DNA from 3 places in the Paenibacillus sp. FSL K6-1122 genome. Region 1 is predicted to be linked to each of the others. Evidence: riboswitches for the same ligand, from Rfam matches in the RefSeq annotation. Region 1 holds a riboswitch; each other region holds the start of a gene.
The links. A riboswitch is a leader RNA that binds a small molecule or an ion and turns the genes downstream of it on or off. The one in region 1 is predicted to bind S-adenosylmethionine.

Region 1 (5,964 bases):
GGCAAGTTTGGATTCGTTCCACCTTGCATCAAAATCTCGGTACCATTCACATCTTCCGTTTCCTGAATCTTCTGGAAAATCACTTCGTCCGGAAGCACATAACCTTCATCCGAACCAGGTCTGCGGTAGAAAGCACAAAAACGGCAGTACACATCACACACGTTTGTGTAGTTGACGTTACGCCCAATTACAAATGTTCTGTATGGTTCAGGGTGCATGCGTTTCATAATGACATTAGCAGCTGCCCCGATTTTGTCCACTTCATTGGATTCAAATAACTGAATCGTGTCTTCCAAGTCCAAACGTTCGCCCCGAAGGGCTTTATCTAAGATACGGTCTACCGTACTCATCGTAAAAAAGCCTCCCTCATGAAGAGAAATTATATAACGATCCGTCCCAACTTGTTCAAGAGAAGCAAGTTCTGGTGGCAACATCGCATTTCTGTACTCCACATATCGTAACACAGGTTACATGTGAAAAAAAGCACCTTATGTACAGGTGCTTTAAAAATAAGTAAAAATTTTTACATATGGAAAAGAATTAGTTCGAACTTAAGTGATACACATCGGCGGATTCGGGCATCCATTTTTGTTAGGATTCCTGAAGTGCTTGCTCCAAATCTACAATGAGATCTTCGATATCTTCCAGACCTACAGAGAAGCGCAGCAACCCATCTGTAATGCCACGGTCACGGCGAACCTCAGCCGGCATTGCCGCATGAGACATCATCGCTGGGTAGGACAGAATACTCTCCACAGCTCCCAAGCTTACAGCAACAATGGGGAGCTTCACCCGGTTAAGAACTGCTTTTGCACGATCACCTGAACCGACGTCAAAAGAAACGACAGCTCCATATCCTGTGGACTGGCGCTCATGTGCCTCACGGCCCGGATGATCCTCAAGTCCAGGATAAAACACAGCGGTAATATCACTGCGCTCATTAAGCCATGCCGCCAGTTTGGCTGTGCTCCGTTCACTATGAGCCATACGAGCCCCCAAGGTTTTCATCCCGCGCATCAGAAGCCAGGATTCTTGTGCCCCGAGTACAGTTCCAAGTCCATTTTGCAACTGTTTCAGTTGTACGCCAAGTGATTCCGTGCGAGCAACCGCTAACCCTGCCAGTACATCACTGTGACCTCCGAGAAACTTCGTAGCACTATGTACGACGATGTCCACACCAAGCTCAATTGGACGCTGATAGTACGGTGTCATAAAGGTGTTATCCAGAATCGTGATCAGGTCATGTTCCTTCGACCAGTCAGTTACGGCAGCGATATCCGTAATTCGCAGTGTAGGGTTGGAAGGTGTTTCCATATAAACTGCCTTGGTGTTTGGCTTGAGTGCCGCTTTTACTTCATCTATATTGGTCATGTCTACAAAGGTTGTCTCGATCTGCATACGGCTTAATATGGAAGTAAGCAAACGATACGTACCTCCATATACGTCTTCCGTAACAATCATGTGATCCCCTGCGGAGAACATCATGAACACGCTGGATATCGCGGCCATTCCCGATGAATAGGCGAATCCTCGTGCACCGCCCTCCAGCAGTGTGATGTAATCTTCCAAAGCCTGACGTGTCGGATTACCCGAACGACTGTAATCATGTTGAGGCGGATTGAAGATATCAAAATGATGGAATGTTGATGCTTGGTAGATCGGTACACTGGACGCTCCAGTCGTTTTGTCAATCTCATCTCCAAAATGGAGCAATTTGGTATCAAATTTTAACTCGGATTTGGGCTTGTTGTTGGACTCACTCATGAGTGCACGCCTCCTTCCACTTCCTGTTGTGCAACTGTCAGAGCATTGCCGAGATCTGCAATCAGATCTTCGGCATGTTCAATGCCTACGGAGAACCGGAGCAGACGGTCATCCACACCTACGGCTTCACGAATTTCAAGCGGAATATCCGCATGAGTCTGTACTGCTGGATAAGTCATGAGTGATTCAACTCCGCCGAGACTTTCGGCAAAAGCAATGAGTTGGATATGACGTAGCAACGGTTCAACATAACGTGCATCCTTCACTTTGAAAGAGAAGATACCTGTGTTACCCGTGGATTGTTTGTTCTGTATCCCATACCCCGGATGATCGGATAGACCTGGATGATACACTTCAACCACCGCTGGGTGCTCAAGCAAGTATTTGGCAATAGTAATTGCATTGTGCTCATGACGCTCCATGCGAAGAGCCAGCGTTTTCATACCTTTCATCAGCTGATAGGAGTCACTTGGAGATAATACCGCTCCAATGGAATTATGCAGGAACGCCATCTCAGCAGATAACGCCTCACCTTTGGTAATAATTAGTCCGGCGAGCACATCATTATGTCCGCCCAGATATTTGGTAGCGCTATGAATGATGATATCGGCACCCAGTTCAATCGGACGTTGGAAAAATGGAGTCAGCAACGTGTTGTCAACAATGGTCAACAGGTTGTAACTTTTCGCCCAGGAAGCGACAGCTTCCACATCTGTGATCATCATCAGTGGATTGGTTGGTGTCTCAATAAATACAGCTTTGGTATTCGGCTGACGAACCTTCTCCAGTGCTGCCAGGTCATTCGTGTCCACATAACTTGCAGTTACGCCGAAACGGGACAGAATACGTTCCAGCAGACGATAGGTTCCACCATACAGATCCAGCGATACAATCAGATGATCCCCTTGACCAAACATGGCAAAGATCGTTTGCAGCGCGGCCATTCCCGAGCTACAGGCAAACCCTGCATCACCGGACTCCAGCGCTGCGGCGGCTTCTTCCAATACTTTACGGGTTGGATTAGTCGTACGAATATAATCAAACCCCGTGCTTTGTCCAAGCTTCGGGTGGCGAAACGCAGTGGATTGATAGATCGGAAAGTTAATGGCGCCTGTTACCGGTTCATTAATGGACCCAATTTGTGCTAAGCGGCTTTCGATTTTCAACTTGTTGTTGTCTTCCATTGCTGCATCCTCCTGTAATCTCGATTAGATTTGCGGGCCAATATCGTAAGGTGTTTCTTGATACACATAGTAATTGAGCCAGTTAGAGAATAATAAGTTGGCATGAGCGCGCCAAGTAGCTGGTGGCACACGGGAAGGGTCGTCATTCGGATAATAATGCCTAGGCAATGCGATATCCAAACCTTTGGCTGCATCCCGGTCATACTCCCACTTTAATGAGAACGGGTCATACTCGGCATGTCCTGTGGCAAAAATCTGTTTGCCGTCTTTGGTAGCAACCAGGAAGATCCCCGCTTCCTCAGATTCAGCCAAAATCTCTAAATTCTCATTCTTTTCAATATCTTCGCGTCTCACTTCCGTATGACGGGAATGTGGAACGTTGAATACTTCATCGAATCCACGCAACAACGGAACATGTGGTTTATTGATGGTATGTGGGAAAACGCCAAAACACTTTTCATCAAGTGCAACCTTGGGTACGTCAAAATGATGGTATAAACCTGCCTGAGAAGCCCAACATATGTGGAGGGTTGAAGTCACATTGGTTTTGGTCCATTCGAAGATCTCCTGGATTTCATTCCAATAGTTCACGTCTTCGAAATCCATCTGTTCCACCGGGGCACCCGTAATGATCATTCCATCGAAACGACGGTGCTCAATCTCATCAAAGGTTTTATAGAACAGATCCAAATACTCTTGAGACGTATTCTTCGACGTATGGGATTTGGGATGTACAAGAACGACATCCACCTGAATAGGCGTGTTTCCCACCAGACGAAGCAATTGTGTTTCGGTCGTTTCCTTTGTGGGCATCAGGTTTAATATAGCGATACGGAGTGGACGAATATCCTGCTGATATGCAGAAGTTTCATCCATGACGAAGATATTCTCTCCTTCAAGTACTTCTTTTGCTGGTAGCGTATCGGGTATTTTGATTGGCATAGTAAGTCTAACTCCTCCTTGTGCATAGATAGATGCAGCCACCCTTGGCTTGATGTCTTCACATCAATACAGTTATAGACTGCCTTGAGCTTGTAAAAACATTGAATTGCTCTTTCATCCAACGTTACAAACAACCTCAAGTTCCTTAGCGAAAATCACTGCTGAGAAGTCGGGGCATATGACAAAGACCTTCCTCGGATTTCGAGAAAGGTCATATGTAAAATAGATATGCGCCTCTCTCATCTCTCAGTTACAACAGTGCCACCTGACACTTAGTCGCTGCAAGAATTAGCACCGTGCGGTATACCGCCGGTTGCCGGGTTTCATCGGGCCAGTCCCTCCACCTACTCTTGATAAGATTTCGCTGTATTAGATTGTAATTAAATATGGTTCACCGTCTACTTTATTACATTAATGCCCTCACGTCAAGTTGCAGTTCGATGTCTGCTTCCCAGATCGGAACCGTTCATCATCCGTTGTCATACACTGCCTCAGGGCGCGAAATAGACACATTTTTGCGCTTGAAAGCACCTTGTACCAGCGGTATACTAAACAAGGTGTTATAAACCCTTATGTGAGAGGTGACATATTAAATGGATGGCGACCCGAGGCCTGACTGGCAGCCGAATTCCGACAAACTGCATAGAGAACTGACATCAGCATGCCGGCAGCGGGACGTGACTTCCGTTTGATTATATAGTGAACGCAGCCCTGATCTCCAGGCTCCGCTGCCGACCGGCTGATTTGTTCTTTTTGCGCCCATAATGATAATATCCGCCAAGTTGGCGGGTGCAGAAGGAGTAGATTAACGATGAAAATCCGGTTGGTAAACAACGGTGTATTTATTCCGGTGGACGACATTCAGCAGGCGCTGACTCCACCAGCGGAAGGATTTTACTGGATTGATGCAGACGTAGACGATTTGGCGGTACTTCAGCCGCTGTTCTTGATGCATGATCTGGCTGTAGAAGACTGTCTTAGTGACGAAGAACAACGTCCGAAGATTGAAATTTATGAGAACCATTATTTTATTGTGATTAATAGCATCCGTTTTGATGATGAAGAGATATTTCTACGTGCGGTCAACTTATTCCTTGGCAGACATTTCATTATTAGTGTTACCAAGCACAAGATCAGCGAATTGCGCACACTGAAACCGATCCTGTGGGAACAGGAAATCAGTACACCGGATCGTCTGCTGTATTTGCTGGTTGACTTGATTGTTGATAATTATTTCACCGTAGGTGACCGAATTGAAGCACGAATCGAGAAGCTTGAGGAAGACATTCTGATGCACACCAAAAAGTCACATTTGAGTGAAATTATCGGGCTGCGCAGTGAGATTCTGTGGCTGAAGAAAGTGCTCGGACCTCAGAAAGAGGTCATTAATACACTCAACAAAAAAGATCTGCGTCTCATCGATGATCAACTGCAAAAGTATTTCAGTGACATCTATGAGAATGCCGTAAAAATATCTGAAACCTTTGAGACATATCGCGACCTGATGGGCAACTTGCGAGAAGCCTACCAATCCAGTATTGCGAACCGGGCGAATGAGATCATGCGTGTATTTACCGCCATCACCACGGTCTTCATGCCGCTGACGGTCATTACCGGTATATACGGCATGAACTTTACGAATATGCCAGAGCTTAACTGGAAATACAGTTATTTTGTTGTGATTGGCCTGATGGTTACACTGGGCCTGAGCATGTTCTTCATTTTCCGCAAGAAAGACTGGGTATGAACTCGTATGAAATAACAAAGACGAAGCGCTCCTCCGGGAGAAACGCCTCGTCTTTTTTCATTTCTGATCATTAACCAACATTCTTCTCTGTCTCTGCGTGCCGACGGAAGCGGATTCGAATCATGCGCAGTCTTTCATAGACCTGCTCCAGACTTCCTCCATCGGGTTTCTCTCCTCCATACACCTTATGTAATACTGGCTTCAGGAACGTATCTCCCAGCTCCTCATACGCACTCCATACGGCCTCTTGTTCGTTCTCTGGCATCACTGCCAGCTCCACATCAAGAAGACAATCGGTGTCATAACCTTCGTGATCCAATGCCTCTA
Region 2 (5,964 bases), 3.0 Mb from region 1:
AGCGCAGCCGTACTCGGATTGTTTGGCGTGGTTATGTTCTTTCTACTTGTGTGTACACATCTGGCACGACTCTCAAGCTTTGGCGTACCTTATGTTGCACCAGCCGTTCCCTATCACATGAATGAATGGAAGGATTTTGTTATCCGTGCACCGCTAAATATGATGAGAATGCGTCCCAAAATGACTAATCCGATCGATGATGATCGGAAAAAATAAATGGAATTCCATCTACTGAAGGTCTGGAGGTGAACTAAGTGAATGGCTCCCAAGGAAAGCTAACCACGACACAGGCCGTTGTAATTATTGTCAATTACATGCTTGGTGCCGGGATATTGACACTACCTCGAACGACCAGCAAAGCTGTCGGAACACCGGATGTCTGGATTTCCATTATCCTATCTGGATTCATTATCATAGGTGTGGGAATAATTCTGGTTACCCTGTGTCGCAGATTTCCGGAGAAAACCGTCTTCCAGTTCACCCGTGAGATTACGGGCAGCTGGATTGCTTACATACTGGGATTGTCTATGATTATGTATTTCATAGTTATTGCCGCATTCGAAATCAGAGTTATGGCTGAAGTGACTGGGATGTATCTGCTCGAACGCACCCCCACCTGGGCGATTGTGATGGTCTTCATGTGGATCGGTGTATATATGATTTCAGGCGGGCTTGGCGTTATCGTACGTGTGTTTGAGATCATCCTTCCGATTACGATTATTATATTTGTGATTGAAATTTTGCTTAGTAATCAGCTATTCGAGATTGGCAATCTGAGACCCGTCCTCGGTGATGGGATTATGCCCGTTTTCCAAGGGTTGAAGCCTTCACTATTATCTTATACGGGCTATGAGGTGATGTTAATCATGACTGCCTATATGAAAAATCCGAAGAAGAGCAATAAAGCGATGACCTGGGGGATACTCATATCCACTATTATCTACTTGATCACGGTGGTGATGGTTATAGGCAGTTTATCGCTCGATGGCATCAAAACTCGAACCTGGCCAACGCTGGATTTGGTAAGAAGCTTCGAAATCCAGGGTCTGATATTCGAGCGTTTTGAATCCTTATTGCTGGTCATCTGGATTATGCAAATCTTTTCGACTACAGCAATTACACATTACTGCGCTTCGGTGGGTATTCGTGATTTGTTTCGTTCCAAAAAAATCAAAGGCATCATGTACGGCCTGCTGCCGTTCATTTATCTGACAGCAATGATACCCAAAACAGTGGATGATACCTTCGTACTAGGAGATATGCTAGGCAATGTGTCCGTATTTTTGTTTGGCATTTTACCTCTGGTACTACTGTTGTTAAGTCTGATTCGCAAAAAAGGAGGCAAGCATGCATGATTACATTCCGCATGTTGTTACGCTTAGCCACTGTATTATGCATTCTCTTAACGATATCCGGATGTTGGAGCAGTCGAGAGATAGAGGATCTAAGTGTCTACGTTGGTCTCGGGATCGATATCGGCAAAGAGACGGAATTTGAGGAGAACATCGCCAATCAGGGAGGAGGGTATTCCAAGCAGAACAATGTGACAGCCACGGTACAGATTGCTCCGGGTAATTCCAGCAGTCAGAAGAGCCAACAATCCGGTTCGCCTGCTTCTGGTAAAACGTCCTATTCCAATGAACAGCTTACCGGAGATTCCTTGCTGCAAATCTTTCGTCAGTTTGCACTGAGACGAGATCATCCGCTCATCGGACATCATCTGAAGGTTATCGTTGTGTCCAAGGATATCGCCAAAAAGTATGGTCTGGACCAGCTGCTGGATTTTGTACTTCGGGATAACGATATTCGTCCTAACTGTCTGGTGTTGATTAGCCATCATCGCGCTGTTGATGTTCTGACTTCAGATGATCCTTCCCGGATTCCAGCATTTTATCTTACAGGTATTACCGGTAATTCATACTTGTCCAATAAAATCCTGGACCCCGTTCTACTCTCCAAATTAGATGCACAAATGCAATCCGGTTCCAGCTTTTTGCTCCAGAATGTACTGAACTTCAATGGAGAGGACAAGTTCTCCGGTGCCAGTATCTTTGATGGGAAAACAACAAAATTCATCGGGGAACTCAGCCAAACGGATCTAGAAGGGCTATCTTGGCTCAGACCTAAAGAAAAAGGAGGTATCTTGAAGACATACAATAAAGAGGGGTTCACTGTTGTATATGAAATGAAGAAGAAAAAAACAACAATAATTCCAAAAGTGGTTGGCGATGATATTTCATTCCATGTGAAAACTGAATCCGAAGGCTGGTTGATGGAGGATTGGCGTGCTCCCGAGGAAGAGGAAAAAGGTGCGTATCTCAGTGAATTGGAAAAAGAATTTGCTGAACTTGCCAAACAACAGATTCGACAGTTGTTATACAAACTGCAGCATACCTATAAAGTAGATGTTGCGGATTTTCGGGATAGCTTGCGTATTAAAGAACCTAAAACATGGAAAAAAGTCAAAGACGATTGGGATAAAATTTTTAGCACCGTGCCGATCACCTATGAGGTAAAGACCACCATCACGAATCCGGGGTCTTCCACCGAATAGCGAGGTGTGCCATATATTATTTAATTGTTGACACATTCATGATAGATCGCTATATTAGTAAAAAATCATTTTCTTATCCAGAGAGGTGGAGGGACTGGCCCTTAGAAACCTCAGCAACAGATCTGAAGGATACTGTGCTAATTCCAGCGGGTGAAAGCCTGATAGATAGGAGCGTTTGTTTTTATTTGTCAGTAACGGCGCACTCTTTAGGCAGAGTGGGTCTTTTTTGTTTTTTCTGGATGAAGAAGTAGGGGAGCAGCAGGTATGGAGAACAACAACGACAAAGGGCATTTTCAGCGGAAAATGCAGGCACGGCATGTGGTCATGCTCTCTCTCGGAGGAGTCATTGGAACGGGATTATTCCTCAGCTCAGGTTACACCATTCAGCAGGCGGGACCACTGGGAACCATTCTGTCCTATCTGATCGGAGCCATCGTTGTATATCTGGTGATGCTCTGTCTTGGTGAACTGTCTGTTCATATGCCAGAGACGGGAGCATTTCATAGTTATGCAGCCAAATATATCGGACCGGCAACAGGTTACACGGTGGCTTGGTTATACTGGTTAACCTGGACTGTTGCGCTTGGCTCCGAATTCACAGCCGCCGGATTGCTTATGCAGCGCTGGTTCCCATCGGTAAACGTATGGATATGGAGCGCGGTTTTTGCACTGATGATCTTTCTGTTTAACGCTCTAACGGTGAAATTTTTTGCGGAATCCGAGTTCTGGTTCTCATCTGTAAAAGTAGTGACTATCGTAATCTTCATTATTATCGGTGGCGCAGCCATGTTTGGGTTCATTCCCATGGCGGATTCTGGACCGGCTCCATTTCTATCGAATATTACCGCATCCGGGTGGTTCCCTCATGGGGCTACAGCGATATTGATGACCATGCTTGCTGTAAACTTTGCCTTCTCAGGCACCGAGTTAATCGGCATTGCCGCCGGTGAGACGGAGAACCCGGAAAAGACGATACCAAAGGCTATTCATACAACGCTGTGGCGTTTGGTTATTTTCTTCATCGGAACGATTATTATCTTGTCGGCCTTGCTGCCCATGTCGGATGCCAGTGTACTGGAAAGTCCGTTTGTAGCGGTAATGGAGCGGGTGGGTGTACCCTATGCAGCAGACATTATGAACTTTGTTATTCTGACGGCGATTCTCTCTGCTGCCAATTCAGGCCTGTATGCATCTTCACGTATGCTCTGGTCTCTGGCTGACAAAAGAACGATCTCTCCGTGGTTTGCCAAATTGACCAAAAGCGGAGTACCGCTGAATGCACTTCTGATTAGTATGGTGGGTGGTGCGCTGGCCTTGCTGTCCAGCATCATTGCGCCAGGTACGGTGTATATTACGCTGGTTTCCATTTCAGGTCTGGCTGTCGTTGCGGTATGGATGAGCATCAGCGCTTCCCAATACATGTTCCGCAGACAATATATCCGGGAAGGACATGCGGTCAAAGATCTGGTCTACCGCACACCACTGTATCCGGTGGTACCAATTGTTTCATTTATATTATGCCTGGCTTCATGCATAGGTATTGCCTTTGACCCGACACAGCGAATTGCGCTGTATTGTGGGGTTCCGTTTATCGCAGTATGTTACGCTGCTTATTATCTGACAGAACGTGTGAATAAGAAAAGAGGACAAGTACATGACGCAAGAACAACAGACTAACCCCATGGAACAGATCCTTCGTGAACATCCGGTCATGATTCTGGATGGAGCGTTGGCTACGGAACTCGAACAGCATGGATGTGATCTCGATGATCCACTATGGTCTGCTCGTGTGTTGCTTGAGAATCCGGATGTTATTGTTCAGGTCCATGCAGATTATTTTCGAGCAGGAGCCGACTGTGCGATTACATCCAGTTATCAGGCGACGGTGGATGGTTTCCGCAAGAGAGGGATCGATGAACAGTCAGCACTGGAGCTGATCCGGAAGACGGTGGAACTGGCTGTACAGGCGAGAGATGACGTATGGGCAGAAGTGCAGAGCGGTGTAGTAGGGAGAGAAAGCTCGACAGGTCAGCTTGTAAAAGCTCCTTCAGTACGTTCCGAGAACGTGGAGAACGAGGAGAACGAGGAGAACATAACAGATCGTACAGGGGATCGCGAAGCAGACAGTCTTCGTCCACGTCCAATTATTGCCGGTTCCGTTGGTCCGTACGGCGCCTATCTGGCGGATGGTTCAGAGTATGTGGGACATTACGACGTGTCGGATGAGACGCTTGCCGCATTTCACCGTCCACGTATGGCGGCGCTGATTGAAGCGGGTGCTGATATTCTGGCGTTTGAGACGATTCCTTCCTTGCAGGAAGCACAGGTGCTGGTTGATGTACTGAAGGAGTTTCCTCATGCGTATGCCTGGTTATCATTTTCTTTAAAAGACGGGACAAGCATCAGCGAGGGCACACCGCTTGAGGTATGTGCACAGACGTTTGGCTCCGAGCCGCAGGTTGCGGCAATTGGCCTGAACTGCGCTCCCATGGAAGTGGTGACGGAAGCCGTAAGTATTCTTAGCCGTGCCAGCGACAAACCTGTTATTGTGTATCCGAACTCAGGTGAGACGTATGATGCAGTGACGAAGACGTGGAGTGGACAGGGTACATGTGGCAGCATGAGTGATGCTTCGGAACAGTGGGTTGCTGCGGGCGCGCAAATTATTGGCGGCTGCTGCCGTACTACGCCACATCAGATTGGTGTACTTGCGAAGAAATGGCGGAATTAGTTCATATCATGATAACAAGCCCTTCCACATCCTATAGAGGTATGGAAGGGCTTGTTTTATTGTGTTAAGGCATTCTGATTACATTATTCGATAACCAGCATACGTGGCGATGCTTCCCGAATGATTCTCGAAGAGAACCACGAGCCAAGACTGGCTGCAATGATGCTTAGACAGGTGAACAGTACCATTCCACCCCAATGCAGGATCAGTGGAAGCTGTACGATACCATAACCGGAAAGGACCATTTCGAGTAGAAGAGGCAGCAGGTATACGCCGACGAAAATACCCAGTATGGCTCCCACGGAGGACAGTATGAACATTCCCATGGTGAGCGACAACCGGATTTGGCGAGATGTCATTCCCAGCGATTTGTATATCCCGTACGTTCTGCTTTCTTTACGGATATTGATTCTACAAGTACTGAAAATAATGATGAACGTCACAATGATAAACAGCAATCCGATCAGGCTCATCGGATAGATCAGGATGTTAGCGGCTTCCGCGTAAACCGAATCAAGCAAAGTCTTCTGAGTGACTACCGAAGCAAAATCTTTAAATTGCTCATTTAATTCAGAGGCAACCTTACCCGCTTGTGCCATATCGTTCACATTGATGAAGATAACATCAAATTCACTATAACCGGGGTTCACACTTCTCATGGCATCAATGGTGATTCTGC
Region 3 (5,964 bases), 3.3 Mb from region 1:
GATCTGCCAGACTGAGGGCCGTCATTTTACCAAGACCTTTGGCACTTCCCGTTATGAGGGCAATCTTTCCCTTCACGTTCATCCCCCTCTTCAAAGAGCAGTCACTATCCAGTATAAAAGATTTATCGTCCTGCTACAACTCGCTTATCCACAAGGGATTATCCACCTTTAATTCCAAATATATCTTGATTGAAAACAAACACCTATGGTACTGTCGAGGATATAACCCGAAAGGACCTCTACATGAATATGAAGAACAAAAGATGGATAGCATTTCTTACACTTTTAATGTTGAGTTTATTCACAATCTCTAGTGCCTTACAGGTATCAGCGGCAAGTGAGAATGAGCCAGCACCTGATGAGTACGATTGGATTACTGGACCAGCATCTGTCTCTCTGGACGGTAAGGCCACCCTGGAAGTCCCTGAAAGCCATTCCTATCTGGATAAGCCCAATACCCAACGCTCGATACTTAACAGTGATGGGAAGCCTAACGGGAATGAAATCGGAAGCCTAACCAGCAATAGCGAATTCGGCTCGTGGTATGTTGTGTTCGAGTACGTGAAGACAGGTCATATTCATGATGACGATCAAAATTTGAGTGCTGAAGAACTGTTAAGCAGTTATATCCGAGGCACAGAAGAAGAAAACAGAGAGCTTGATCCTGAATATAGAACGTACATAACGGGGTGGGAAATCGAACCGGCATATGACAGTACCAAACATCAGTTGGTTTACTCCCTTGGTTTCAAGAATGCTGTCCAGCAAACCATGGTGAATTACAATGTAAAACTCCTGACACGCGAAGGGTACATCACAGCCATTCTGGTTACAGATACGGCCAACTTTCAACAGAGCCGCCAGGCATTCGAGGAAACCGTAATTCATAAGCTTAGCATCAATGCAGGATACACCTATGAGGAGTACAATGCTTCGACTGACAAAACATCCACCATAGGGCTCAACAGTCTTCTGATGGGCGGGATCGGGTACACAGCTTCCCAGAAATTCAGTGCTCTTCTTTTGCTCAAAAAAGGATGGGCTTTGATCCTCGTTGTCGTCCTTGGGTTAATCGGTTGGATCAGATACAAGATCAAAAGCTCACACGGAGAAGAAGAAACACTCTCTCCCTCCGAGAGAACGTACCTGCAAGAAGCAGATGAGCAGCAGTATGCTGATCAGAATGAATTATCCTACTACCGCCAATCTGGGCGTCCATCCAACGCGGATAAACCGGAAAAACTCTGACTTATGTTGATCGCCACGTCAGCACAGATTAGGAAACATAAAATAAGCCGTATATCTCTTCAGAAGAGATATACGGCTTATTCTTAATAGCTTCACATCATATCATACATATCGTGAATTATTCAGTTGCAGGTTCAACTGCACCTTTATAACGTTCTTTGATGAATGTTTTCACTTCTTCGGAGTGCAAAGCAGCAGCCAGTTTTTGGATTGCATCTGCATCCTTGTTGTCCTCACGGGAAACGAGGATGTTCGCGTATGGGTTACCTTGCAGATCTTCGATCAGCAAAGCATCATTCGCCGGATTCAGGTTCGCTTCGAGCGCATAGTTAGCGTTGATGAATACCAGATCCGCTTCATCCAGTTGACGAGGCATCATGGCTGCATCCAGCTCAATGATATCCAGGTTCTTCGGATTGGCTGTGATGTCTTGAATCGTAGATGAGATATTTGTGTTGTCTTTCAGCGTGATAATGCCTTCCTTCGCAAGTAACAACAGTGCACGTCCACCATTGGATGGGTCATTTGGAATTGCTACTTTTGCGCCGTCTGCCAACTCATCCAAAGACTTAATCTTTTTGGAGTATCCACCAAAAGGTTCAACATGAACAGGTGTTACAGAAACGAGGTTGAATCCACGTTCTTTATTCTCTGTATCCAGATAAGGTTGGTGTTGGAAGAAGTTTGCATCCAATTTTTTGTCAGCAAGCTGCTGATTGGGTTGTACATAGTCGTTGAATGTAACGACTTGCAGACGAATACCTTGTGCTTCCAGTTCAGGCTTGATGCTTTCCAGAATCTCTGCATGTGGTGTAGGTGAAGCTCCAACTTTCAATTCAACCGTGCGTGGTGCACCTGCTGAATTGTCTGCGCCGCTATCGGCGTCCTTGTTGTTTCCGCAAGCTGCGAGAACCGCAATCAACATAAGACTAAGTAGAGCAAAAGACCATTTTTTCATGTGTAAAACCCCTTCTCTAATCATTTTTGTCATGTGGTGTCCGCATTATTGCATAACCATCATGTTATCTATGTGTTATTTCCTGGTGAAAAATGTAACCAAGCGATCTCCAGCCATCTGGAGAATTTGCACTAAGATGACCATAAATACAACGGAAATGATCATAATTTCATTCTGATAACGATAATACCCATAGTTGATTGCCAGCGTTCCTAGACCTCCACCGCCAACCATGCCCGCCATCGCCGTATAGGAGACAAGCGTAACAATGGTGATCGTTATACCCGCAAGCAGTCCAGGCAGTGCCTCAGGCAGTAACACCCGTCTTACAATCTGTCCGGTCGATGCACCCATCGACTGTGCCGCTTCAATGACACCCCGATCAACTTCTCGCAACGTCGTCTCCACCAAACGAGCAAAATAAGGAGCTGCTGAAATAACTAAAGGTGGTATAACACCTAACACACCTGTAGCAGTACCGACGAGTGAACGAGTGAACGGTATAAGAGCAACAATCAATATGATAAATGGGACTGAGCGCAAAATATTCACAATCAAGGACAATATAATGTACACCGTCCGTGACTTGATCGAAGCAGAACGGGCTGTCATGAACAGCAGCACTCCGAGCGGTAAACCAAAAATTACGGTGAACAAGCCTGATACACCCAAAATTTGCAGTGTCTCAATGGAGGCTTTACCAACCTCTTCCCAGCGAACTGTTGAAAAATCCATCTAACGAAGCACCTCCACATCAAGTCCCTCAGCGGTTAATTCTGATATCGTCCGATCAATCGCATTTGAATCACCCTCGAACCGAACGGTCAGCTGCCCATAAGGAACCTGTTTGATCGTAGAGATTGTTCCCTGCAGGATGGCAAAATCCACTCCTGTCTTACGTACCGTTCTGGACAAAATCGCTTCATATGTTTTGTTACCCAGAAAGGATATCTTCACAAGTTTGGAAGCAGCACCTGCCTGCAATTCAACGCCTGCATTTGCCAGAGCGGTCTCTTCCAGAGCAAGTCCAGCTTCATGGTCACGCATCATGAAGTCCCGCGTGATCGCATGCTGTGGCTTCAGGAACACGTCTGTTACAGGTCCTTGTTCCACAATGCCACCTTGATGAATGACAGCCACCTTGTCACAGATGTTCTGAATGACATGCATTTCATGTGTGATCAGCACAATCGTTAGGTTGTACTTTTCATTAATGTCGAGTAATAACTTCAGGATTGAATTTGTCGTCTGCGGATCAAGTGCCGAAGTAGCCTCATCACAGAGAAGTACATTTGGATCACTTGCAAGTGCTCTCGCAATCCCTACACGTTGTTTCTGGCCACCCGATAATTGAGCCGGATATTTGCTGCTGTGGTGCTCCAGACCAACCAGTGCAAGCATTTCCTTCACTTTGCGATCAATGGCTTCCTTGGGTGTATTCACAAGCTTTAGTGGAAAAGCTACATTGTCATATACCGTTGCCGAAGATAACAGATTAAAGTGTTGAAAAATCATTCCGATCTTGCGTCTCTGTTGCTGCAATTCGGTTTTGCTCAGTTCAGTCAGGTTAATTCCGTCAACCCATACCTCACCCTCCGTAGGCCGTTCCAGCAAATTAATACAGCGAATCAATGTGCTTTTGCCCGCTCCGGAATGGCCAATCACTCCGTAGATTTCGCCCTTTTGGATGCTCAAATTCAACTCGGATAACGCTGTTGTAGATTTTGTTCCTTTGCCGTACGTTTTCGTTAAACCTTTTAATTCAATCAATCGCACTTGCCCCTTTCCAACCACCTACATGTATCTTTACCCGATCTAAAGGAAAACTCCCCTTAAAGTACAAAAAAAGAGCCCTTTGCAGATACAAAGAGGGCTCTTCACGTGAAAGAATATACCTTCTCATCTGCCAAAATCGTGTCTTGCACCATTTTGTAGGAATTAGCACCTAACATCTATAACGAATGATACATGTATCATGTCATTACAAATCGGTTGCCGGGCTTCATCGGGCCTGTCCCTCCGCCGCTCTCGATAAGAAATATGTTGTTGTAGGATTTTATAAGTTCATGTAGTTTATGCTTTATAATGTGAACGTAACTTCCAAAAAATCAGTTATATCCGTGTAACATTCGATTGAAACTCAGTATATTCCAAGTATTCCGATTTGTCAAAGGGAATTATTTCTTTTCCATATTTTATTGATATAACTATAAGAGGCTGTTAACGTTTCACAGACCATATCGACACCCTGACGCATTTCCTGCACATGCTGATTCAGATCCTCCAATTTCACTTTACCTTGCAAGGTCTGGTGTAACTGCCACAGGTCATCGTGCATTTCTGAGTTCATGTAGTGAATTTCCATATTACGTCGTTTGCGCAGCTTGCTCATCGGCTCACGATAAGAGTCCTTGATCTGTATTAATTGCAACGCAAGATCATGATGTTCCCTCGCATAGTCGAACTGCCTTAACATTGTGAAATAAGAAAAATGCGCTTTGGTATTTGAAGTATTCAACTGGAATATTTCATTTAATACCGTGCCGACTTTATCCAGAATGGCAAAGCAGCGGATAAAGCCATCTTTGTAGAAATACACATACCGTGCATACTCGGCTTTTTCAGTCGGCGTCATATCATCCGTTGATCCTGCAACGACCTTTTTACGAAAATGAGCAGCAGCGAAACAGCTTTGCTCCAGTTCATCCAGTGAGGAGATGAGTCCCTGAGTCCACACATACAGTTTCCGATAGTCATGCGTGGGATCATGGTCCACATGCATTTGTCGTTGAAATAGCTCAAGCGTATGCGCCATTGCGTCCATCGCTGCCTTCAATTTACCTTCGTTTATACGTGGCTTTTCCCCCAACAACGTTCGCAGCATATCTAACCTCCTCTTTTCCAAATCAACAAGAATTCATCACCGTAAACGAAACATCATTCATTCCGTGTAATTGCTGCTTGCCATAGGTTGCCCTGATCCCTCTGACATCAAACAAAGTCCACCTGTCCAATGATGTACATCACTGGATGGTGGACTTTCATATTTAAAAACGATTAGCCGGGCGATGTAGCTTGTACACCAGGAAACTCATATACGTTAAGACTCCGAACAATATGGCGATATCCAGCATATGAGCAAGAGCTACGAACATGTATACTTCCGGACGGTTCATTGTCACCATCATGAAAATACCAATTACTACTTGCATCAGAATAAGAACAACGGATACCACGCCAAGGGTACGCATTTCCTTGTTGTCCGGATGATTACGGTAAGCGAAGTGACCCAGAATCGCGATAACAATCACGAGCGACGCAGCTGCTGCACGGTGAGCAAAAGCAACCGCTACCCCACCCGAAAGCTCAGGAATAATCTGACCGTTACAAAGCGGAAATCCAGAACATCCGCCGGCAGAATCCGTGTGACTCACAAATGCACCTGTGTATACCACGAGATATGTGTAAATGGTGGAGAACCAGACCAGATTCCTGAATTTTTTGCTAACCCGAGGGTATTTATTCAGGCGCTCCAATCCGCCATCTTTGGCCTCCTGCCTTATGCCCAGCGCCATCATTAGAGAACTGGCAAAAGCAATCAGTGCAAAACCAAAATGCAGTGCCATGACTGCTGAAGATTGGGAGAAGACAACGGCAAAAGCCCCCATGATTCCCTGGACGATAACAAATACCAGAGTTAAGAAAGAAAACAATTGCAGGTCACGGCGTGACTTGCCAAACCGCAGAAAAGCAACAAA

Region 2: it holds a riboswitch for S-adenosylmethionine, as region 1 does, so the genes downstream of both, mmuP (S-methylmethionine permease) here and metA (homoserine O-succinyltransferase) in region 1, are expected to answer to the same signal.
Region 3: it holds a riboswitch for S-adenosylmethionine, as region 1 does, so the genes downstream of both, NSQ20_RS26360 (methionine ABC transporter ATP-binding protein) here and metA (homoserine O-succinyltransferase) in region 1, are expected to answer to the same signal.

What each region holds. Positions count from the first base shown of each region.
Region 1 covers NZ_CP150272.1:2,048,616-2,054,579, reverse strand. Annotated here, with positions in the region: gene mqnC (cyclic dehypoxanthinyl futalosine synthase) at 1-350, opposite strand, end outside; gene NSQ20_RS09260 (aminotransferase class I/II-fold pyridoxal phosphate-dependent enzyme) at 592-1,764, opposite strand; gene NSQ20_RS09255 (PLP-dependent transferase) at 1,761-2,948, opposite strand; gene metA (homoserine O-succinyltransferase) at 2,973-3,890, opposite strand; SAM riboswitch class I at 4,127-4,250, opposite strand; gene corA (magnesium/cobalt transporter CorA) at 4,702-5,637, shown strand; gene NSQ20_RS09240 (HRDC domain-containing protein) at 5,708-5,964, opposite strand, start outside.
Region 2 covers NZ_CP150272.1:6,200,214-6,206,177, reverse strand. Annotated here, with positions in the region: gene NSQ20_RS27800 (spore germination protein) at 1-216, shown strand, start outside; gene NSQ20_RS27795 (spore germination protein) at 255-1,355, shown strand; gene NSQ20_RS27790 (Ger(x)C family spore germination protein) at 1,352-2,554, shown strand; SAM riboswitch class I at 2,625-2,726, shown strand; gene mmuP (S-methylmethionine permease) at 2,819-4,231, shown strand; gene mmuM (homocysteine S-methyltransferase) at 4,209-5,285, shown strand; gene NSQ20_RS27775 (FtsX-like permease family protein) at 5,369-5,964, opposite strand, start outside.
Region 3 covers NZ_CP150272.1:5,882,208-5,888,171, forward strand. Annotated here, with positions in the region: gene NSQ20_RS26340 (SDR family oxidoreductase) at 1-76, opposite strand, end outside; gene NSQ20_RS26345 (DUF2167 domain-containing protein) at 250-1,248, shown strand; gene NSQ20_RS26350 (MetQ/NlpA family ABC transporter substrate-binding protein) at 1,367-2,206, opposite strand; gene NSQ20_RS26355 (methionine ABC transporter permease) at 2,282-2,941, opposite strand; gene NSQ20_RS26360 (methionine ABC transporter ATP-binding protein) at 2,942-3,976, opposite strand; SAM riboswitch class I at 4,103-4,244, opposite strand; gene NSQ20_RS26365 (Cthe_2314 family HEPN domain-containing protein) at 4,374-5,090, opposite strand; gene NSQ20_RS26370 (heme A synthase) at 5,254-5,964, opposite strand, start outside.